Regions from separate parts of the Dendrosporobacter sp. 1207_IL3150 genome, predicted to be linked through region 3. Evidence: riboswitches for the same ligand, from Rfam matches in the RefSeq annotation. Region 3 holds a riboswitch; each other region holds the start of a gene.
The links. Region 3 has a riboswitch for cyclic di-GMP ahead of V6C17_RS04485 (HD domain-containing phosphohydrolase). Riboswitches for the same ligand answer to the same signal wherever they lie in the genome.
Positions count from the first base shown of each region.

Region 1: another riboswitch for cyclic di-GMP. It lies ahead of V6C17_RS11925 (HD-GYP domain-containing protein); the one in region 3 lies ahead of V6C17_RS04485 (HD domain-containing phosphohydrolase).
Region 2: another riboswitch for cyclic di-GMP. It lies ahead of V6C17_RS03900 (methyl-accepting chemotaxis protein); the one in region 3 lies ahead of V6C17_RS04485 (HD domain-containing phosphohydrolase).

Region 1 covers NZ_JBAIYU010000022.1:11,732-19,843, reverse strand. Annotated here, with positions in the region: gene V6C17_RS11945 (putative zinc-binding protein) at 1-35, shown strand, start outside; gene V6C17_RS11940 (VOC family protein) at 361-723, opposite strand; gene V6C17_RS11935 (DUF6273 domain-containing protein) at 1,091-1,768, shown strand; gene V6C17_RS11930 (Vat family streptogramin A O-acetyltransferase) at 1,945-2,592, shown strand; cyclic di-GMP riboswitch class I at 2,735-2,820, shown strand; gene V6C17_RS11925 (HD-GYP domain-containing protein) at 2,926-3,996, shown strand; gene V6C17_RS11920 (DapH/DapD/GlmU-related protein) at 4,385-5,347, shown strand; gene V6C17_RS11915 (magnesium and cobalt transport protein CorA) at 5,657-5,926, shown strand; gene V6C17_RS11910 (N-acetyltransferase) at 6,010-6,774, shown strand; gene V6C17_RS11905 (MGMT family protein) at 6,900-7,205, shown strand; gene V6C17_RS11900 (HAD-IIA family hydrolase) at 7,350-8,112, opposite strand, start outside.
Region 2 covers NZ_JBAIYU010000010.1:87,700-95,811, reverse strand. Annotated here, with positions in the region: gene V6C17_RS03930 (biotin-dependent carboxyltransferase family protein) at 1-84, shown strand, start outside; gene V6C17_RS03925 (LamB/YcsF family protein) at 350-1,111, shown strand; gene V6C17_RS03920 (NRAMP family divalent metal transporter) at 1,140-2,372, shown strand; gene V6C17_RS03915 (putative hydro-lyase) at 2,405-3,196, shown strand; gene pxpB (5-oxoprolinase subunit PxpB) at 3,320-4,075, shown strand; gene V6C17_RS03905 (biotin-dependent carboxyltransferase family protein) at 4,072-5,076, shown strand; cyclic di-GMP riboswitch class I at 5,283-5,369, shown strand; gene V6C17_RS03900 (methyl-accepting chemotaxis protein) at 5,411-7,171, shown strand; gene V6C17_RS03895 (D-alanyl-D-alanine carboxypeptidase family protein) at 7,274-8,080, shown strand.
Region 3 covers NZ_JBAIYU010000010.1:212,333-220,444, forward strand. Annotated here, with positions in the region: gene V6C17_RS04465 (PTS sugar transporter subunit IIC) at 1-290, opposite strand, end outside; gene V6C17_RS04470 (amino acid permease) at 594-1,970, opposite strand; gene V6C17_RS04475 (hypothetical protein) at 2,259-2,591, opposite strand; gene V6C17_RS04480 (ECF transporter S component) at 2,726-3,259, opposite strand; gene V6C17_RS04485 (HD domain-containing phosphohydrolase) at 3,578-4,732, opposite strand; cyclic di-GMP riboswitch class I at 4,871-4,956, opposite strand; gene V6C17_RS04490 (hypothetical protein) at 5,279-5,431, shown strand; gene V6C17_RS04495 (methyltransferase) at 6,213-6,830, shown strand; gene V6C17_RS04500 (hypothetical protein) at 6,895-7,398, opposite strand; gene V6C17_RS04505 (amidohydrolase) at 7,659-8,112, opposite strand, start outside.

The DNA.
Region 1 (8,112 bases), on a different contig from region 3:
AAGTTCTTGCCCAATCTATATCTGAACGATTATAAAATGGTTAAAATATTAGAAGTTGATCGTGAAAAAAGAGAATCTAACAACTAACGAGTTGTAGTACGAGTCTGGCGAAGGTATCACTAAAATATAACTCCCAAACTAACACGGCCCCCTACATTGAGGGGGCCGAACTTTTAAACCACAATTTCGGATTTAGTAGAATAAGTCAAGCCTTACTCCTTGCACTGAAATAGAAAGATACATAAATGAGTCGGTTTTTTAGGTCGAATACCTAAGCCGACTCATTCTTAATTTTGCACAATATTATGGATTTTGATAGTGCTTATTAAAATCAAAATGCCGTATTGTTTGGTAGGAAAACTACATCGTGTGCAACCCGATTCTGTTACCCTCACTATCTTCAAAATAAGCGCAAAAACCATACTCTCCAATACTTGTTTTAGGGATTATTTCTTTGCCCTTGCTTGCCACTACCTTGCTAAGGGTTTCGGTGATGTCAGTTACAGTGAAGTACACCATCGTGCCAGCATAGGACGGTACGAAGTGTTCCTCTTTAACAAGCGCTCCACCAATACCCGGAACGCCCATTTCCATGGAAAACATAGCCATCTGCCTTTGCTCCATGTCTACTATGGTTAAATTTTGTCCAAATACCGCTTCATAGAAGGATTTAGCCCTGTCGATATCAGCCACAGGTATCTCAAACCAAATTACCGGATTCACTTCTTATCTCACCCCTAGCGAATTCTTATATTAACTATTATAACCACTGTTTTTAGTTTTAAGTTATTGCCGCTAATTTACGATTAAAAGAAGTAAACGAGCTAAGAAAGCGCTGATTGGTTTTTGAGGAAAAAAGCAAATTTGGAGTAACAGATTCGCGTGTTTTTTCAATATAGCATATGCTTCATTCATAAGGCAGGAGAATTAATGGTAAAATACAAGCAATGAGGAATTTTTTAAGGGCAGACGTTGGCGATGATTTTGGAGGGCTTTCTCCAGTCGTCCTGATCTGAGGCTGAGAGTAATATGTTTATATAAATAGGTTAATAAGTAAAAAAACAGAGTTTTTAAATGAAAGGAAGAAGCTATGAATATGACAAAACAGGACATGAAAGAAAACGCGCAAAATGCAAAGTCTGGAGAAATCATTACTTTCGGCGCTTATCCACAGAATGCGGATGGAGCTGACTTGACACCAATAAAATGGAGAGTATTGCAAAATTCAGGGAGTGAGCTGTTCCTTTTGAGTGAGTATATTTTGGATTCTAAGCGATACCATAGCGATTTTGAAGATATTATCTGGCGCGATTCTGATTTGCGGAAATGGCTTAACGATGAGTTTTTTAATGCCGCGTTCAATGACTCGGAGAAAAAATTTATCAAGATTACACATTGCACGGACAACGGTAGTGTAGATACACAGGACAAGGTTTTTCTGCTCAGTGTTTCAGAGGTGAAAGAACTGACCACTAAGGTTAGTGGAGATTCTCTAAGTGTAGAACGTCGTGCAATAGGAACGGAATTTTCAAAAATAAAAAAGAACGATGGATGTCACTTGTATGTGTATGATAAAAAAGTCGGAGATAATTATATAGTTGAGGATGGTGAGCAATTTGGTTGCTCATGGTGGTGGCTGAGAACCCAATCTGATAATTCTTCGCGTGCGTTTTTTATTGGTCATCGTAGCAGTATTCGCAGTTACGGACGTGTCAACTTACCTCACTACGGTGTTCGTCCTGCACTAAAAATTAATCTTGTGTTATAAAGAATTGTTTCAGAACAGAATAGATAGCTTGGGATACAAACGATAACTTAAGCATGTATATTGTGAACAAATCCAAACGGCGGTAAAAGGCAAAATGCGATGAATTTTTATAGTAAGTTACTAAATAGATGTTATTGAAGCCTAAGAAGCTAGACGAATCGAAAGGAAGTGTCAATATGCCGATAGCGCCAGACAAAACTAAAATATTTCCCAACGAAAATATAAAAACGGTTTGCTATATAAAGAATCTACCAGATAAAGCAAACGTGGTGATTGGCGACTATACATATTACAGCGACAGCAAAAACTCCCCCGAGAAGTTCTATGATCGCATTCAGCATCATTATGAGTTTCTTGGGGATAAATTAATCATTGGGAAATTCTGTGCTATTGCTGAAGGTGTAACATTTATTATGAATGGAGCAAATCACCGTATGGATGGCATTACAACGTATCCATTCAATATCTTCGGTGGAGGTTGGGAGAAGGTTACACCTACAGTAGAGCAGCTGCCGTTTAAAGGAGATACCATAATCGGCAACGATGTATGGATTGGGCAGAATGTTACGATTATGCCAGGTGTTAAGATTGGCGACGGTGCAATTATCGCCGCAAATGCGACTGTAACAAAGGATGTAGAGCCTTATACGATTGTCGGCGGCAATCCGGCCAGATTGATTAAAATGAGGTTTAATAATGAAATGATTGAATTGTTATTAAAGCTTCAATGGTGGAATTGGGATGAGCAAAAGATATTTGATAATCTTGGACTACTGGTTGCCGCCAATGATATCGCTACAGTAAAAAAGTTGTTGGAGAATTGATAGTTAGCTATTAAAGAATTGACCCTTTAACGAATATAAAATAGTGCCATTGTAGGAGGGGCCCATTTCGCCTTTTCAATTCAATACCACATGAAGGAAAATGCAACTAAATGTCGAAGTGCATTAACATTCCAATTTAAAATCTTATATTGGGCAAACTTGTCGAAAGGTAAGGACGCAAAGTCATGGGTCTAAGGATAAACTATCTAGGATTGCCAGACTGCTTGTTAGTGTAGATAGCATTTAATCTAGGCAGGCAGCAGCTTGTCTTTTTTTATTTTGTACGAGAGCATCTTACTAATATTTTACATAAGGTTAAATATAGGAGTTAATATGCAAAAAATATCTGTTCAAAATTTAAAACATGGAATGACTACCTATAATCGGTTATCTGCTGCAGATGGTCGGATATTGCTAGGAAGCAATATCCAGTTGACCGAGCGATATATTGAAAGAATTCAAAAAATGGGTGTATTTTGTTTGAGTGTGACTAACCCGATAATTGAACGCATCGGGTTAACTTACGAAGAGACTCTACCTGAAGAGAAGAAAACCGAAGTAACTAGGTTGTTGAAGGATTCTTTCGATGATGCAAAAAAAGGTAAGCTCATCGATGTGTATCGTAGTGTATCTGCCTTGGCTAAAATGATAGAAGAGACAATAAGAAAGAATCAAATTATTCGGATGGATAATATAGCTACTCCAGGAGATTATGTTTATAAACACTGTGTAAATGTAGCAGTGCTGGCAGCTGTTATAGCCAGCGACTTGGGTTATAACGCAACTAAAATGCATGAAATTGTTATGGGTGCATTGCTTCATGATATTGGTATAGTATTGATGGATGAAGATGCAAATGAATTGGAACACCCTCAGTTAGGCTTTGATTATGCACGTAAGCTACGTGGATATTCCGTCGTTTCAGGTCATATTATCTTCCAGCATCATGAGAAGTATGATGGTACTGGTTATCCTAGAGGGCTACAAGCTAACCAAATTCATGAATATGCTAGAATTACTGCAATTGCTGATGCCTATGATACTATGGTGGCAGGACCGAAGAACAAGGAAATATGTTTACCACATCAGGCATATGAAGGAATAATGGCCATGAGTGGAACTCACTTGGATAGAGAACTTGCTAATATTTTCTTGGCTAAGGCGCCGTTATATCCTATAGGAACTTTTGTTGTACTTGACACTGGTCATATTGGAGTAGTAACTGAAGCACGGCCTAAACTCCAAGCAAGGCCGACAATAATGATACTGACAGACTCAAACGGAGAATTACATAATGAATGGTCAGAGATTAATCTTATTCAAGAATTGACAACATTTATTACACGAGTTCTGTCTGAAGAAGAAGTTATTGAGTTAACTAACAACTATGAGACTTTACGCTAGAAAGGCTAAAAATGCATAGCGATTAGATGAGTGGGCAGTGTTAATCTCTGTAATCGGAATAGCCTGGATTAAGGTTCGATTATTTTACGGTAATTTTATATGTGTGTTGTAATCTCATAGACATAGTCTATGAGATTTTTTATTGAGGAATTGTCGGTACAGTATACGAAAACATAATTTCAAATAATAGCGGATTGTAAATATAAGTACGATGAGAGGATTTAATATAAGAATGTGGAAATTCTAGCTAAAACGATAGAGATAAAATTGAAGGGCGTTAATCATACTATGACACCTTCATAAGTAATACTATTATGAGATTTCTATTTCATGGCATTAAGATTAGTGTAAGGATGAAATTGATTATAGAGGGGAGCGTTACGCGAATTTGAGAATAGATGATTCAGCTCGACTGATTGGTACAATCAGACTAGGGGAGAATGTATATGTTGCCCAGGGTTCGATACTTCGGTCTAAAGATGACTCATTCAAAATTGGAAATGAAACTTGGATACTTGAAAACTCTGTCCTAATAGGTACGCCTGAGTATCCTATTGCTATTGGAAGTAAGACTGTGTTTGGACACAAATGTGTTGCCATCGGCGCACAAATCGGTGATTTATGTGAGATCGGAAATGGTACTATATTTCTTCCGGGCTCTAAGATTGGTAACATGTGCATATTCGGCGAAGGCACAATCATACCAGCAGGGGCAGTGATTCCTAGCGAATCGGTTGTTATCGGAAGGCCAGGCAGGTTTGTCAGAAGCTTGAGTGATAAGGATAGAAATGTGATTTTAAGGATGAGAGGCAATGATATTAGTTTACGCTTAGTGGCAGAGAATCTTGTAAAACATGAACCGAAGGAAGGTGATAAAATGGGGAAAATCTATAACTTTGGGGACAAATACCCTGTTATTCATCAATCTGCATTTATATTTGATTCTGCCGAGATCACTGGAGACGTTACGATCGGCAGCAATACGGTAGTAGCATCTGGTGTCAGAATTATTGGGAACTCGCATGGACCGGTTAAAATCGGCAGCAATGTGCAAATACTTGAAAACTCAGTCTTACATCTGTTGCCGGATAATGAACTTATTATTGAGGATGATGTCACGATTGGCCCTGGATGTATTATTCACGGAACAACGATCGGATCTAAAACTATTATCGAGTCTGGTTCAATCATCTGCGACTATAGCGTACTGGGTAAAAATACTTTAGTGAAGTCGGGGAGTGTTGTTAAGCAAAGAAGCGTTATTTCGGATAATCAAATAGTTGAGGGATTTCCAGCAAAGATTGTTGGTGAGAATGTGACCATGATGGAAAGACCAGCTTGGGCGTTTTAGTTAATCTCATCGATCCGAGGATCATGAGAGTTTCATCTAGACTGGATTGAATAGCTCAAGGTAAAATATATGGTTAAGGCGCCTAGACTATTGTTTAGGTGCTTTTTTATTCTGGTCAGTAATAGTACACGGAATGATATAAATAAGTAATGTGAGAGGACTTTGTGTAAAAGTATGGAATTTCTAGCTTACGCAATAAAGCTGGAATTGAAAGTTTTTAAGAATTATGCTCAGTAACTAATAAAAAATCATCTTAACGCTGAGTAAATGTTGGAACTGTTATTTGGAAGTTACAGGGAGGGGCCCATATTGAAGCCGATAAAAAAAGCGGCCATTTTTCTAATAATAATTGGCGCAGAAAAAGCCCAGAGAATCTTGGCGTTGATGGATAATAAAGAAATAAAATCTGTTGTTTCGGAGATTAAGAGTTTAACAGTGCTTACTAAGGAAATGCAGGAATGTGTATTGACTGAGGTTAAGGGGTTAGGCTATGAAGATAATATGATACCTTCTCAAGTCCTGACTATTATAAGGTTTTTATTTAATGGCAGTAAGATTAGTGACAAGGCCGGTAGATGATTTTTCATAATTGTGGACTATCAAATAGTTCGTATGCGAATAATGCAGATATCCGTTCTTTATATTAAATCTGGGGAGGAAAAATGAAAATGGATATTATAAGTGTTAATAGCAGTAATATTGATAACGAGCACATTTGCTGTGCGATTACAGATAAAAAAGGCGAATTTTGTGTTTCATCTAAAAAAGCGTGGTTAAGTGAGCGCTATAACGATGGGATTGTCTTCAAGAAGCTTAATGTTCGTGGTAAGGTTTTTATTGAATATATACCTGCAGAAAATGCGTGGGTTCCAATAATAGCAGACGAATATATGTTTATTAATTGTTTTTGGGTTTCAGGGAAGTTTAAAGGGCAAGGATATGCTAACAAATTGCTAGAAGAATGTATAAGTGATGCAAAGCTGCAATGTAAAAAAGGTATTGTTGTTCTTTCGTCAAAAAAGAAAATGCCGTTTTTATCAGATCCTGAATATTTGAAATATAAAGGTTTTGAAGTATGTGACACGGCAGAGCCGCACTTTGAATTGTTATATTTACCGTTCGAAAAAAGCACTTATAAGCCGAGTTTCAAAAAGTGCTGTAAAAAAGGGATAGTTGATAACCAAGGAATGGTCTTATATTACTCAAACCAATGTCCACATACTGAAAAATATGCACCTTTGATTGCAGAGATTGCAAGTCAAAGAAATATTGACTTTACTTTGATTAAGTATCAGACAAAAGAGCAAGCCCAAAATGCTCCCGCACCTTTCACGACATATAGTTTCTTTTATGAGGGTAAATTTGTGACAAATGAAATATTGTCAGATAATAAATTCATTAAATTTCTTGAGCAAAAGGGTTTATAGTTGATATCTGTTTAACACATTTTTCTTACTATCAAACAACTACAGAATCAATTTATTGCACAGCATAAGATTAAAGAACGAAGGATAGTTGTTACTTTTATTAATGAGAGGATTTTGAACTATTTATGAGTTTTAATAATAGGGTTTATGAAGCAGTTCGCCAAATTCCTGAAGGGAAAGTTTCTACTTACGGTCAAATTGCTTTAATGGTTGGAAACCGGCGAGCATCACGCGCTGTTGGCTATGCATTACACCGTAATCCACATCAAGGAAAAGTACCTTGCCATAGAGTGGTTTTTCAAGACGGCAGACTTTCTACGGGCTTCGTCTTTGGCGGAAAAGATGTACAGAGGCATATGCTCGAAGCGGAGGGGATTATTTTTACCGTTGATGGCTGTGTGGATATGGAGAAATGTCGTTGGCAACCATAGTTTAATCTTATATAAGTGTACTTAGATAAAAAATGGTCATCCTCTGAAAAGAGAGGATGACCTAGTTGTATATATGAGAGGTAGATCGTTTTTTGGTATTTGGTATTTGGTATTTAAGATGGTTGTAATAAAATTACTTAACTGTCAATCTTGCTGCAATGCTGCAGCAAGTTCTCGCACACTTTCGAAGATATAGTGTGGGTGAATTTCTGAATTGGTTACATCAGTCTGCGTACTTTCGCCGCTTAAGACTAATATACCGCAAATATTAGCGTTTTCCGCCATCTTCATATCGGTATACAGTCGATCTCCGACCATCGCTGTTTCTTCGCGTTTACAGTCGAGTCTTTCAATCAGTACATCGATGATTTCCTGATAGGGTTTGCCAATGATTTTTGCACGTTTACCCGTAGAAGAATAAATCAATTCAAGCATAGCACCTACGTCAGGAATATATCCTGAGCGTTCATCGGTTGGACAATTAATGTCTGGGTGCGTTGCGATAAATGGAACTCCTTCGCGAATAAGATGACAAGCTTCAGTTAGCTTGGCGTAAGTTAAGGTCTGATCAAAACCTAATACTACAAAATCAGGTTTTGAATTGGTCAAGGTGAAACCATGCAATATAAATTCTTCTTCCAAGTCTGGTGTACCTAATAAAAAGATACGAGCATTAGGTTTATTTTTTTTTATATACAAGGCAGTAGCTTCACCAGAAGTTAAAATCTGATCAATATTAGCATTTATACCAAGTGATTGGAGTTTCTTAACATAGTTTTGTTTGTTTTTGGAGGAATTATTGGTCAAAAATACATACTTGCGGTCGCTTTCAGTTAGGTAATTCAAAAATTGAGCTGCGCCTGGCAGTAATTTTTGACCTAAATAAATAGTTCCGTCCATATCTAAG
Region 2 (8,112 bases), 120 kb from region 3:
GATGCGGCTGTTGAAGTTCTGAGAAATGAACAACATTGTTATGCTAAAATAGTAGAAATGTGTAATGTTAATAGACAAAAGTAACAGTTTCAATAAAATTGAATGGGCTTATTGAAAATTTCAATTTTACGCTAGCTAGTTTCAATGCTATGATTAGTGACAGTAAAGCATTCACTACAAATAGTAATTTGAAGCAAAGGCGCTTCGAACAAATATTATCTTTGTTTGGAGTGCATTTTTTTACCCTAAAATCAAGGTGAATTTTTAACTAGTGCTATTGCATCTATTCGGAGGTGGTTGAAATAGAAGGCAGTAAAATCAAAGAGCTACATAGGAAGGAGAATGGACATTGTATCGAGTTGATTTAAATTGTGATTTAGGAGAAAGTTTTGGAGCTTATACAATCGGGTCAGACCAAGAGATTATGAAGTTTGTTACATCTGCAAATATTGCCTGTGGCTTTCATGCCGGAGATCCGGGCGTAATGAATAAGACAGTTAAGGCTGCTCTCGCAAATAATGTTGCAATTGGAGCTCACCCAGGTTTGCCTGATTTAGCAGGCTTTGGCAGACGTAATATGGATATTTCTCCGAAAGAAGCCTATGATATGGTTGTTTATCAGGTAGGGGCATTGGCTGCCTTTGTAAAAGCAGAAGGGGGCAGAATGCAGCATGTGAAGCCACATGGAGCCCTATATAATATGGCCGCGAAAAGCCTGGTTCTATCTGAGGCAATTGCCGAAGCTGTATACAAGGTTGACCCGGAGCTGATTTTATTTGGTCTCTCCAGCAGTCATTCAGTTAGTGCTGCCGAGCGGATTGGCCTAAGAACGGCGCATGAAGTTTTTGCCGACAGAACATATCAAATTGATGGAACTCTTACTCCCAGGAATCAACCAAATGCTTTGATTACGGATGATAATCAAGCTATAAGTCAGGTCATTCGTATGGTTAAGGAAAGTACGGTAATGACCCAGCAAGACCAGGAAATTGCGATAAAGGCTGATACAGTCTGTATACACGGTGATGGAATCCATGCACTGGAATTTGCTCGTAAGATTCGTGAGCATTTGCTCGAATCAAGTGTAGCTGTACAGGCTATAGGAAAGTAAATTTTGAATAATTAAGGGAGGAAATATTATGGAACCAGTAAAAAGGAGTGCAAACGATACTAAACCGACGATGACCGTAAAATCAAATTGGGATCTACTATTAGGAGCGGCTTTTTTAATGGCGACGTCCGCCATAGGCCCAGGCTTCCTAACTCAAACTACGGTATTTACACAAAAGCTAGCAGCAAGCTTTGGGTTCGTTATCTTGATGTCAATAATACTAGATATCGGGGCGCAAATGAATGTTTGGCGAATAATTGCTGTTTCAGGCAAACGCGGTCAAGATATTGCAAATGGCGTTCTTCCGGGTCTAGGGTATTTTGTAGCACTTTTGATTGTAATGGGAGGCCTAGCTTTTAATATTGGGAACATAGCTGGAGCGGGGCTTGGTGTAAACGTTATACTTGGTGTTTCACCAATACATGGTGCAATCTTTAGTGCGGTTGTTGCAATTGCAATTTTCCTTGTTAAAGAGGCTGGAAAAGCTATGGACAGATTTACCCAGGTTGCTGGTTTTGTAATGATTGCTCTTACTGTCTATGTAGCTATAACATCTGCTCCGCCGGTAGGTGAAGCAATGGTTAAAAGTATAATTCCTGATCAGATTGATATGATGGCAATTGTTACGCTTGTAGGTGGTACTGTGGGCGGCTATATAACATTTGCTGGCGGTCACCGACTATTGGATGCAGGTGTTACAGGTGTTAATGCTTTACCTGAAGTAACTAAAAGTTCGGTAACAGGAATCTTAGTTACTGGAGTTATGCGTGTTGTATTATTTTTAGCGGCACTTGGAGTTGTTTCCCAAGGTTTAGCAATAGATGCAGCAAATCCACCAGCATCCGTATTCAAACTGGCAGCTGGAGCTGCAGGTTATAAAGTATTTGGCATAGTTATGTGGGCAGCAGCAATTACCTCAGTTATTGGAGCCGCTTATACATCTGTTTCTTTCATCCGTACTTTCCATCCTAAATTGGAGTCGAATTATCGTTTCATTATTATCGGATTTATAATTATTTCGACACTAGTTTTCGCAATAATTGGCAGACCGGTCAAAGTATTAGTAATGGTGGGTGCGCTAAATGGACTTATTCTTCCTATAACACTAGGTACTATTTTACTGGCGGCACATAATAAAAAGATTGTCGGTGCGTATAAGCATCCTATCTGGATGACTATATTCGGTATTTTCGTTGTAGTGATTATGACCTATATGGGCGGATACACATTAATAAATGAGCTTCCTAAATTATTTAAATAGATAAATTTAAAATTAATAGCAGAGGTGAAGGTATGAGAGACCTTGCCAATATGAGGTCAGCACAGGTACGTGCATTAATTCGAAATAACGAATTGATAAAGCCAACTTCAGGGATGGCTAAGGGTTTTACCCAAGCAAATCTCGCTATTCTTAAAAAAGATTTGGCTTTTGAATTTCTCTTATTTTGTCAGCGTAATCCCAAACCCTGCCCTGTTCTTGATGTGACTGAACCAGGTTGCCCTATTCCTAGAATTGTAGCTCCACAAGCCGATCTAAGAACAGACATTCCGAAATACAGAATTTATCGGCAAGGCGAATTAGCCGAAGAAGTTTCTGATATTATTGATTATTGGGAAGATGATATGGTTGCCTTTCTTCTCGGCTGCAGCTTTACGTTTGAACATCCGTTAATGAATAATGGAATTTCAGTTCGTCATATTGAGGAAGATTGCAATGTCCCTATGTTCAAAACCAACATTTCTTGTGTCAAAGCAGGAAGATTTGAAGGACCAATGGTGGTTAGTATGCGACCCATTCCTGAAAGAGATGTAGTTCGTGCTGTACAGGTTACCTCACGTTTCCCAGCTGTTCATGGAGCGCCAATACATATCGGTAATCCCGAAAGTATTGGAATTAAGGATATATATAAACCTGACTTTGGAGATTCTGTTACAATTAAACCTGGGGAAGTTCCTGTTTTCTGGGCATGTGGTGCAACTCCGCAAGCAGTAGCTATGCATGTAAAACCGGAGCTTATGATTACCCACGCTCCAGGGCATATGTTTATAACAGATGTTCGCGACGAACAGCTTGGAGTTCTATAGAGCAATAAAGGTGTGGCTGACGGCAAGAACAATACATAAAAGTATTTGCCGTCAGCCTTCTAATGCTGCTGACAGAACTTATTAACAAAAGTATTCTTATTCGCAGCTAAAGAGGTGATATTTTTGGATCAGGTAAATAAAGAAAATAATATCGACATTCAATTTCTACCGCTAAGTGAAACGGCGGTTTTGGTTGAGTTTGGTAAAAGTATCAGCCCAGAAATCAATAGTAAAGTTAAATCTTTAGGAGAATATCTTGAGAGAAATTCCTTCCCGGGTATGATTGAATATGTTTCAGCGTTTTCTAGTGTAACTGTGTTTTATAATCCTTTAGTGGTAATGAAGAATTGCAAACAAGCGATAGGACTCAAATATAGTATGGCACATCAGATAGTGACAGGTATTTTGAAAGAAGCGGTTGGGAAATTGGGGAGCTCTTTTAAAAGTAATCCTAAAGTAGTTGAAATTCCGGTTTGTTATGGTGGTGAGTTTGGACCGGATTTGCCGTATGTAGCTGAGCAGAATAAGCTTAATATAGATGAAGTGATCGAAATTCATTCAAGCGGTGAATATCTAGTATATATGATCGGTTTTGCACCAGGCTTTCCTTACTTAGGGGGGATGTCTGAAAGAATTGCCGCGCCGCGCCGTCAATCTCCGCGTACTGCTATTCCGGCTAGATCTGTCGGTATTGCTGGTATGCAGACAGGAATATATCCCATAACAACACCAGGAGGGTGGCAGCTGATCGGCAGTACACCAGTGGAATTATTCCGTCCCACTGAAGATCCTCCTAGTTTGCTTCAAGCAGGAGACATTGTTCGTTTTCGCCCTATTTCTCTTAAAGAGTATGAAAAGCTTAGGGAGGGAAAACAATGAGTATAGAAGTTATTAGACCGGGTCTGCAATCGTCGATTCAAGATTTAGGCAGGTATGGCTACCAAAAACATGGAGTTATAGTCGGTGGGGCAATGGACACCTTTTCCATGCGAATCGCCAATATCTTGATAGGTAATGACGAAGGTGAAGCAGCACTGGAAATTACTATAATGGGACCGGCACTCAAATTTAGTGAAGATAAATTAATAGCAATTACTGGTGGCGATTTATCCCCTATTGTTGACGGCGAGTCAATACCAATGTGGCGTCCTGTCCTTATTAAACGAGGCAGTATTTTGGAATTTGGCGCCTGCACACAAGGCTGCCGCGCTTATCTCGCTGTTGCTGGCGGATTCAATGTATATGAGGTAATGAACAGTAAAAGTACATATCTGCGGGCAGGAATTGGCGGTTTTCAAGGGCGGGCCATAGCTAAAGGTGATATAATTACAACAAATACCATTAGTAAAAAATCTAGCCGTCTAATTAAGCAGTTATCAATGGCAAGCACAAGTAAAGCCTTTTTGACATCTTCCTGGTTCTTTGGTAGAAACCACCTTCCACAGGAGGGGAAAGCTGTAGTGATTAGGGTTATTCGCGGCATCCAATTTGATTACTTTTCTGAAGAAAGCATATATAACTTTTTTAATAGAGAATTCAAAGTTACAATTCAATCAGACAGAATGGGGTATAGGTTGTCTGGTGAACTCTTAAGACTTAAGGAATCTCTAGAGATGATCTCAGAAGCCGTCTCGCTAGGTACTATTCAAGTACCTCCTGATGGTAGCCCTATCATACTATTAGCTGATCGTCAGACAGTGGGCGGATATCCTAAGATAGCCCAAGCCGCTAATGTCGATATAGCTGTAATAGGCCAGCTTAAGCCGGAAAGTCTAATAGTATTTCAAGAAATATCTTTGAAAGAAGCGGAAATATTGTATATTGAAAGAGAACAGCTAATTCAGGACGTTAAGGCTGCAGTCGATGGAAATTTGTTTTGAATTTACTGCGCAATCTAAATAAAGATGGGCCAAAACAAACATGTATTGGCTCATCTTTTGTTTATTGAAGCTATTTTATATTCAAAGTAAATAGTAGTTAATTTAAATTAATTATAAGTATTAGGACAACTAATAAACTAAATAGTAGACAGACAACTTTACACCTGGTATAATTTGTAACGTTGTGCAAAAATTTGTCACAAAAACTAAATATTTGGCAAAATTATCGAAAGGTAATGACGCAAAGTTATGGGTCTAAGAGGCTGATGCCTTATGACTGCCAGACTGCATTTTGTAGTAACTTTTAGTTAAAATGTAGTCGGGGGAGTATGCCATGGCTGCATTTTTTGTTTTTTATCTAATCAAATTTATGGGGGTAATTGAGCAAGTGTTAAGTAAAAGTAAGTTTCAGTTGACTATTGGGGCAAAAATCATCATTCTTATTCTATTTATTACCACAATCTTTTCAGGGTTAACTATTTACAGCAAAATTAAAAATGATGAAGTTCAAAAAGGTTATGTAGGTCTAGTGCAACGCAGTGCTCCTTTGGTTTTTGATGTTAAAGATGTAACAGTCGAACTGAAGAATCAAGGATATCAAGCAAGGGGTTATTTATTATCAGGCAACCCTACTTATCTTCAGCAGTATGAAGAATCTCGGAGAAAAATGGATAAGTACTTCGCGTCTTTAGAGAAAAACCTGACTACCCCAGAAGGAAAACAAAAAGTTGCTGAGACCAAAGCAGCATTAAGCAATTATCATAAAGTAACCGATAAAACTATTGAAATATATAAACAAAAGGGTCAACAGGAGGCCCTCAGCTACGTAGCTACAGCTGCTCAGTCGAGTTTTGACGCAGAAGCAAAGCTCCAAGATTTTGCTATTTTTCTAACAGAACGGATGGATCTAAGGGTTAAGCAAAGTCAAGAAGCTGAGCAGTCAATTGAAAACCTGATTATAGGTATCTCTTGTTTAGTAATAATTATTTCTATTGTGTTAGGTATTTGGTTTTCGCGCCGTATTGCTAAACCATTGAAAGAAGTAGTTTCAGTGGCAGCAGCAATTGCCGGCGGGAATTTAACAGTGAAGCAAATTTCCTATAATGGTAATGATGAAATCCAGGCGCTAATTACGGCGTTTGATACTATGGCAGCAAATCTAAGAAATCTAATTAGTCAAGTTTCAAATGCAGCTGAGCAAGTCAATATTTCATCGGGTGAATTGAAAATGGGTGCAGAACAGTCAGCACAGGCTGTAAACCAAGTAGCCTCAACTGTTACAGAGATTTCTCAAGGAACGCAGCAACAAGTAGAAGCTATCAACGAAGCAGTTGCGGTTATAGAGCAGATGTCGGCAAGTATACAGCAGGTTGCTGCAAACTCTAATAATGTAGCTGTTGTTTCAGATAATGCCAATAACGCTGCTGCTAATGGGCGAAAAACAGTGGAAAAAGCTATTAATCAAATGCAGAGCATAGAATTAACTGTTACTCGCTCAGCAGATGTTGTTGCTAAACTAGGGGAAAGCTCTAAAGAAATTGGACAAATTGTTGAGACGATTTCAGGGATTGCGGGACAAACTAATCTCTTGGCGTTAAATGCAGCGATTGAAGCCGCACGGGCGGGCGAACAAGGTCGTGGATTTGCAGTTGTTGCGGAAGAAGTAAGGAAGCTGGCTGAACAGTCGCAACAGGCAGCAAAGCAAATCGCCGATCTTATTAGTGCCGTGCAAGTTGATACTGAGCAAGCGGTTTTTGCCATGAGTGAAGGCACTAAAGAAGCTAAGGTTGGTGCAGAGGTAGTTAATAACGCAGGCCAAGCTTTTGTTGAAATTCAAACACAAATAGGGCAGGTGTCGGAACAAATTCGAGATATTTCGGCAGCTATCCAACAAATGGCGTCAGGAAGCCAACAAATAGTCTCATCAGTTAGGGCAGTAGATAGAATTAGCAGAGATACGGCCGATCAGACACTTACTGTTTCTGCAGCGGGCGAGGAACAATCTGCATCAATGGAAGAGATTGCTGCTTCTAGTCAATCCTTATCCTTGATGGCTGGTGAATTGCAGACCTTACTTAAACGCTTTACTTTTTAGTAAAATTTAACAAGACTACTATAAAAGTAAAAAAAAGGAAAATAAGATGCTCTGATCGAAAGTAGATCTTAATAAAAATACTATTTTCGGGAGAAAGAGCTAATGCTAAAACGGATTATATTACTGTCGATAGTTCTTGTTGTGGTTATTGCCAATCTCGTATCTGCATCATCACCACCTAAAATAGAAGCTGAGGCGGCTGTTTTAATGAAGGCAGATGATCTCCAAGTACTATTTGACAAAAAAGCAAATGACATTATGTATCCAGCAAGTACTACAAAGATAGTTACGCTTATTACCGCAATTGAAGAAGGTAACCTCAACAGTGTTGTAGTGGCAAGCCCACAAGCCGCTTTGTGTGACGGGTCTAGTCTAGAATTAAAAGCGGGCGACAAGTTAACTTTGCAGGAAGCGTTGTATGGAATGATGTTGGTTTCCGGAAATGATGCAGCGGAAGTCATCGCCGAAAACGTTGCTGGCTCAGTGCCACAGTTTGTCCAAAAGATGAATGATAAGGCTGAAGCAATTGGGGCAACCCGCACTCATTTCACAAACCCGCATGGTTTGCCAGACCCGATAAATCATTTTACTACTGCTTATGACTTGGCGCTGATTACGTCTTACGGAATGTCAAATCCGCTATTTGCCCAAATTGTTGCAAGCCGTGAACATGATGTTCGTTTTACTAGTGGTGCTGTCAGTCATGTGACAAATACTAACAAGCTTCTAAAAACATATAAAGGCGCAAACGGAGTAAAAACTGGCTTTACTAATGCGGCTGGCGAATGTTTAGTGGCATCGGCGACAAGGAAAAATGTTCAGCTAGTTGCAGTAATTCTTAACAGCGATTATCGATGGTCTGATGCGGCTAAACTTTTGGATTATGGCTTTCAGCAGTTAGGCCTATAAAAATATTTCACTCAAAAAGGCAGCTTATCCTA
Region 3 (8,112 bases):
TGCCCCCTTTTAACCTGTTCAGTTTTTTCACATAAAAAATAACTTATTGATAGTACCAGCGAAATTGAAATTCCATTTAACGAGGCACTAGTAACTGAATGCCAAAATGCAGACCAGTTAGCCCCAAACCACGCTAGCATCAATTGCTGATACCACAATATAGTCACTTCAGATAGCATTGTTGAAAATGCACCTATAACGAAAATTGGGATATTAAGCAAAACTGCCCTGCGCACTGCTGCAATATGCCGTTGATTCGCTATAATATCCACCAGTTGAACACTATTCATTTTTCCGAAACCTCTCATCCATTGTTTGCTCTATATTGATAAAACTTTAGATGGAAACATTACTCGTTATAGTTGCAAATTATAGAATTATTTTATGATTTATATTTCGCCATCGAATTATCATCAATATTTAATTTCCATACCATAACATTATATCCTTAAATTACCTTATTCGACAATAGATAGCAAAATATTTAACACTAGAAATATCGCGCATAAAATTCAGCATAGGCGCGATACTTGCATAAAAGAAGGCCGCCTAAAGTAAATAGATATCTATCTACATTGGGCGGCATTTTATATTTATGATTCTACAATTAGCTGTTTACGGCGCATAGCTACCATGCGGTAAACAATGATCGGTATAACCAATAGTGGAATTCCAATATACAGTGATGTTCTAAGTTCTTCGGTAAAGGCGACAAATATAAGACAGGCAATCTGCGCCCAAATACCAAATTGAGTTACATATGGAAAGAGCGGAGCCCTATATTTAAGAGACTCAACCTCAGATGGTTTAAGCTGACGACGGAAATTAAGCTGGCTCCAGCAGATGGATATCCAAGCAATTGCACCGGTAAAGCCGGATAGTGCTAATAAATAAGTGTAAATACCCTGATCTTGATCAAACGTATATAAAACTACGCCTATCCAACATACGAAAATTGAAAGCACTGTGGCATTCTGAGGTACACCTTGATTATTGAGTCTACCTAACCACTTTGGGGCCATCCCCTCTTGAGCTAACGCATACATGGCCCTAGTACAGCCATATAATCCCGAGTTTGAACATGATATTGCAGCAGTAAGCACAACAAAGGAAAAAATTGCGCCTACCCATTCCAAACCATAAGAACTAAGCGCTGCGGCAAATACACTGGTCTCCAGGCTAGCCTTATCCCATGGAAAAATCGTCACTAAAAGCAGCATAGGGATGATATAGAGAGCAATAACCCTAACAGTGACTTGCTTGATTGTCTCGGGAATAGCCTTTGCAGGTTCTTTGCTTTCCCCGGCTGCCAAACCAATAATTTCTGAGCCCTGAAAGTTTACCAAAATAATTACCATAGTTAATAAGACTGCCCAATAACCCTCAGGTGCAAAACCACCACTTGACAATAGTACACTGGTTCCGAGCATCTCGCCCCCACCACCAATGACACCAAAAAAGATTAAAATTGCTAATCCAGTAAACATAACCAATGCGGCGATTTTAATTAACGCTAGCCAAAATTCCATTTCACCAAACAGGTTGACCCGTGACAAGTTAATGAACGTTATAGCCAAACCAAACAGCACAGCCCACCACATCGAACCGACTACTGGAAAAAAACCATTCATAATAATGCCTGCTGCAATCATCTCAGATGGAACATAGGTAACCCATGTCATCCAGTAACACCAGCCTACACCACATGCCCAAGCTGGTGATATATAATCTCTGGTGTAGCTAATAAATGAGCCAGTAACTGGTCGTGCAACAGCAAGCTCACCCAAACAAACCATTACAGCATAAACAATAAGACCACCCAGTAGATACGCCAACACTGACGCTGGGCCAGCTTTCCCTATTATATAGCCACTGCCTAAAAAGTAACCGCTGCCGATAATTCCACCCAAGGCAATCATCTGCAAATGTCTGCTTTTTAGCCCGCGCTTCAATTCTTGATTTGTTGCCATTTCTTTCAAGTATCATTCCTCCAGTACTCTTTAATTGTTCTATGTAAATGATTATAATCATAATCTTTTTCCCAATCAATGCCAAAATGTAAAAAATACAAAATTATTCCTGATTTATTCAAATAACAAATTAGGTGTCAGTGGAAGACAATCAACTGCCTCCCACAGGACCTATCTTAGTGATACCGGAAGGCTGATCTTAGGAATGGATTCCACTACTTCCGGCCGATAATAGCCATTATAAAAAATGCCCTACAGCTCTTAAAGTGAACTGTAGGGCATTATTAATTATTTAGTAGTTTTTTCTTTCCCGCCATTCAAAGTTTTTTGCAGCATTTCAGCGGCAGCTTGAACAGCTTTCTTCGTCTTTCCACCAACTACAATATGATATTCTGGTTTCCACCAGGAGCCGCCCGACTTCCCAAAAATAATATTAGTCTGGGGGTATTTTTCTAATGTTTTTTTCACGCTACGAGAAATATGAGATTTAAATAGAAAAAAGACCGACAAGGATAGTTCGCTGCGAACAGGGTTCTGAACACGGTATATTTTATTATCCGCTTTAATTAATGGCTTATCATTCATTTGCATTTGCTTTTCTTGCTTATATTGGTATTGCATGTTTGTCCCCCCTTTTTTATTATATTTTGATTTTATCAGGTATTACCAAGAAAACATATAGCAAATTTTTCAGTTAATCTCATTGCAAAAATATATTCATCAAAAAGGGGCTTTACCTACTGAAGCTTTGTCTTTTATTTACGGGCCACCGCCAGGGAAGAAGCTGCAAGATGCTTTCTAAGTTTTGATACTACAGGCAACACAACAACTGCCGCTACTCCAATCTGAACAAGATTGCCAGGAATAGACGTCATTGGTGCCAGCCAATTACCATAAATAATACCTTCGGCTATATAATAACCGACCACCTTTATGAGACAAGCAGCCGCTAGCGCCATAACATAAGCTGAGAGAGTATGGCGCTTTTCGCATATAGCGCCAACCGTATACCCCATAAGACCGACAATAATCAGAGTAAACGGGGCCCATAAAAACCATCCGCCTATTATATCAAAAATCGCCATACCGATTCCACCCGCCAAAGCGCCGAACCGCCGACCATAGAGAATAGCAATAATAAATAGGGGTACATTTCCCAAATGAACCAATCCGCCGTTAGCGGCAATGGGCAGACGAACATTTACAAAAACTGTACAAATAAAAACGAGGGCAATGCCCAATGCTGCATAAACTAGTTGTTTTGTTTTACTAAAAGATTGCTGTTCCATCCGAGTCTCCTACCTTTCACTAAATGACAATTATTTCTTTTAAAATACTCAAATGCTTCCTACAAATAATATATAAGATAACATAGTAACAATTTTGATGCAACACCCATTACAAAAACGTTCATTCTGTATACAATAAAATATGCTATTTAGATAGTACTATCTTTGAATTTTTCGACTTAGCTAAGCTTCCAGTCTAATAATGGCAAAAACTATATGAACATAAAACATGTTACTAAGAGTTTTTATATAAATAGTTGGAATATCCAAAAATAAAAAATCACGCCTCCTACATCTGCACAGAAAGCGCAACTTTTGTTAACAGATTTGTTTTATCTTTTTCGTATATACTAGCTCAAATAATGCGTCAACAACTCTTGGATCAAACTGTCGTCCCTTTCCTTTGCCTATTATTTCCACAGCTTGTTTAGTACTCATTGCCTTACGATATACTCTATCAGAGGTCAATGCCTCATATACGTCTGCAACAGTGAGAATTCTGGCAATCATAGATATTTCATCTTTCTTTTTACCATTAGGATATCCTTCACCATTATAATGTTCGTGATGATCTAGAATGGCTTCGCTAACCACTTGCAGTCGCTTGATATGCTTTATTGCATTGTACCCGATCTGAGGATGACGCTGTATTATCAAAAACTCAACAGCATTAAGGCGCTCTGGTTTATTTAGAATTGATTCGGGAATCCCTATTTTCCCAATATCATGGAGGATAGCTGCAATACTCAGTTCTTTTAAAACCGCATTATTTAGTCCCATGATTTCACCAATTAATAAGGCTATTCGTTGTACGTTGATACAATGGGTTCCTGTTGACGGGTCTCTAGTTTCGATAAGATGAGCCAATGAGGTTACAATGTCCATTAGAATCTCTGAGTTTTCCTTTTCTAAAAACACTTCTTGCGTTATATCTGTTACTATCTCATAAAGATACTCAATATTTCCACATTCATCCCTAATTGGAATAACTGTTTGTTTTCCGTATATTGTTTTGCTATCTTTCTCGTATTTTATCCTTGTACCATACTGAGGTTTTCCAGAGGCCAGCGCGGTCTGCACAAGGCAATCACAACAAATGTCACCATTGCCTAACACGTCGTAACACTTTTTACCTTGAATTTCACTGAGATTGAATCCTGTAGCACTTTTGACTAATTCGTTGACCTCAATAATAGTAAAGTCTTTCTTTAAAGTCATAACAGCACCTGGCATATGCATAAACAGCGATTTCATCGCATCAAAAGATTCCTTAATTTTAGATTGAGTATTCCTCGCTGCTTTTCGATTTTCAACAAAAGTAGTATATGCAATTAACAAAAGTAGCAAAAAGCTTAAGCTATGTAATAATATAAAAAAATTATTACCATGGTAATCAACCAATTCATGTATTATAGTGCTGAAAATATTAATTGAGACCACCACGAAGCATAATAGTACTGCATTTTTTTTCATCTTAATTCCCTTCACGACCTTCCCAAGCTAGGCTTATGAGCAGAATTACTAGTCACTTTCACATATTAATGCTTTGCCGGTATTCGGCAACCGTCAAAAAACACACCCAGGCGGACCCAGGTGTTACTTAACGAATTAAACAGCAACCTGGCAATCATAGTCTCCACGACCTTAGACCCATAGCTTTGCGTCCTTACCTTTCAGTAAGTTTGCCGAATATTGTCTAATTTTACATTCTACTGTCATCATGTCTATTCCTCTAGGGCAATTGTCCAAAATTAAAACTTAACCCAAATCTTCCACGGATAAAACTAAATAAGTCACCACAATATATTAATAGTGTTCATGACGGTTTATCGCGCTTGATAGGCAAAATTAAAGTGCAGGCAAGATAATACACGATACACGTTAGTATGAAACAATTTAAGACCATATCTTCTAACTAACCCTAACTACGTCAAAGAGTTTTTTAGACACGCTTATGTTAACTAACAAAGTAGCAAGACCAGACGAAATCACTAGTATTAATAAACTGGAGGAGATAATATGTCTAAGCCCGAAACTTATCCTGTAATTGATCCGTCAAATGAACCTATACATGCAAAGGATAACGACCACCATATGCGTGAGCCGAATACCGGATCAAAAAAACTAAGAAATCAGCACCACACTGGCGAGCGTCACGGAGAAGGCTCCTAATTTTGTATTTAATAACGAGTTCATAGAAGAAAATGCCCTCTAGCTCAGCACTGAGCTAGAGGGCAAAACACTTTTATGGAATAGCTAATAAATCAATTGATGTAGCATCTGTAAGTGACTCATACAATCTGAATGCATACTTATATTACTGCTACCTCTATATCACCTATCTAAACATGGCAAAAAAAACACCATCCAAATATTTGGTGGTGTCTTTTCATTGTCATATATTTGTCAGTTTACTTACCTCACAATTAAATTGCGCCAGTTAAGTGAACTAAGTTTAGCACAAATAAAGAAGCTGCAATAAAAACCATTGCGGCTGCGCCAATCTTAAATGCCATAATACCATCCCTTTCTTTACCACATTTTTCAGTCAATACTTAACAATTCATCAAGAAAAGACTGAATATAACAGGAAATGTAACAGAATTTGAAGTAATATATGACTCTTTTATTGTACTCCTGTTAAAAACTTCTTGCAAAGACACTTAAAAGACATTTAGACTGTAACCGGGGTTTAAAATTAGGTAAACTTAAATTAGGTACTATATGATTAAAATAACGCCCGCTTAGTTCTGATTAGAGCCATACCGAGCTTTAAAACTACAAAATCCGACATATTTACAGTATCTGTAAATACATAAACGCACAATGCTTCCACAAATTAGATAGAGGTATGAGAATATAAACCGTTTTGATCTTTTTATTATTTCTCTCTATATTTAAAAATTAGTATAAAATAACACTTAAATAAAATCTCGAATTAGAGGTACTATAAATGGATGAACAATATTATGAAAAACTATTGAACATAAACACCTCAGGGGAACAAAAAATATTCAATGACTCATTGCACTACAACAGATATGAGCCAACCTCCTACTCTGTATTAGAAATATTAGATAAGCATTATAATTTCAAAGCAGAAGATAATATTGTCGACTTTGGCTGCGGAAAAGGAAGGCTTAATTTTTACATAAATCATTTTTTCAACTGCACTGTTACAGGTATAGAAATGAATAACTTCTTCTATAAACAAGCTATGGATAATAGAAAAGATTATCTAAAGAAACACAAAAATAGCATGAACAAAATAAATTTCTTAAATTGCTTTGCAGAAGAATATAATATAAAACCCTCAGATAATAAATTTTACTTTTTTAACCCTTTTTCAATACAAATATTTATTAAGGTTATCGGAAATATTTTGATTTCTGTAGAAAGCTTTGAAAGAACAGCAGACATTATATTGTATTATCCATCGTATGACTATATATACTTTCTAGAAAATACCCCCTTCGTGCTTGTGAATGAAATAAAAATACCTTATCTATATGATAACGACCCTCGTCAAAGTGTTTTAGTGTACAGGCTAGACTATAAAAAATGTACTTAATAAAAAAACCACTATGCGTTCGCATAGTGGTTCTTCTGTAGATAGTGCTTGAAATACTCCACTCTTATATCATGTAACATAAAGTATTCTCGCTGCTAAATGCCAAACGACTAGGTTGTCTTTCATAAATCATATAGGCCATTTCACCGGAGTAGCAAATGACTTTAAAGCCTGTCTGCTGCCAAAAACATATAGACTCTTCGATTGATAGAAGTAGAATGTCGTAAGAACATCTGCTCTTGATCTGTTCTACAAACATTCGACCATAGTTATATCCTTGATGTATAACTGCGATTTCAAGCACGTCAATCCATACGACTTTACCTTCTATATCACATTTTAGCTCTCCGACAACCTCAAAGGGAAATCCCACAGATATAATGCAATATCCTATAAATTCACCCTTTTTATTTGAAGCAATATACATAGTTTTTTTACGCATCTTTGCGTTATTTAGCTCATCTATACTAAAGACAAAAGAATTATTAATTATGTCTAAAACCGCATCAGGAATAATAGTCTCCGGTGATAGCATAATTTCTGATACTTGTAAACCTGGTTCCACCACCCACAAGTTCCCCCTGCTATAAGGTAATATCTTATTATCTACAATCATGGCAATACCCATGCAGCAAGAATTCGTTATGTTTCCTAACATTGCCATAGAACGTGGTTCGGCAACTTGCAAAAACCCGTCTTCTTGGTCACTTTCTCAAATTCACTTCATATAAAGACCAATCACAGAATAAAAGCAAATGACTCCACCTTATATAGGTGGAGTTGAATATATATTTTTGGTGGAGGCTATCCGTTACCTCGCAAATCGATCTAAGGATTACATTGTTTATTCTGCCCTGTTAATAGATCAACCGCAGAGGTTGCTAACATCTTTGTTGCAAGATCCAATGCAGTTTCGTCGAAATCAAAATAAGAATCGTGATGTCCTGCCGCTAGTTTCGCTCCAATCATCATGTAGCACGCTTGACCAGCATTGTGCTGAACCCTTTCCATGAAGTACGAGAAATCCTCACTCCCGCCAGCATCGCAAGTATCAATAATATCATCAAATATTTCTAATCTTTTAGCTATCTCATTCAGTTTTTCAGCTAGCTCAATAGAATTATTACCGCCTACCGCACTGCCCATTCGAGTAATTTTCACATCTACATCATACATATTTGCCGCTGATCTTACAACTCTTATCGCCTCATCTACTATATATTGGTTGATTTTGCTAGTGGCTCCCCGCGTTTCGAACTTTAATAAAGCATTGGCAGGAATA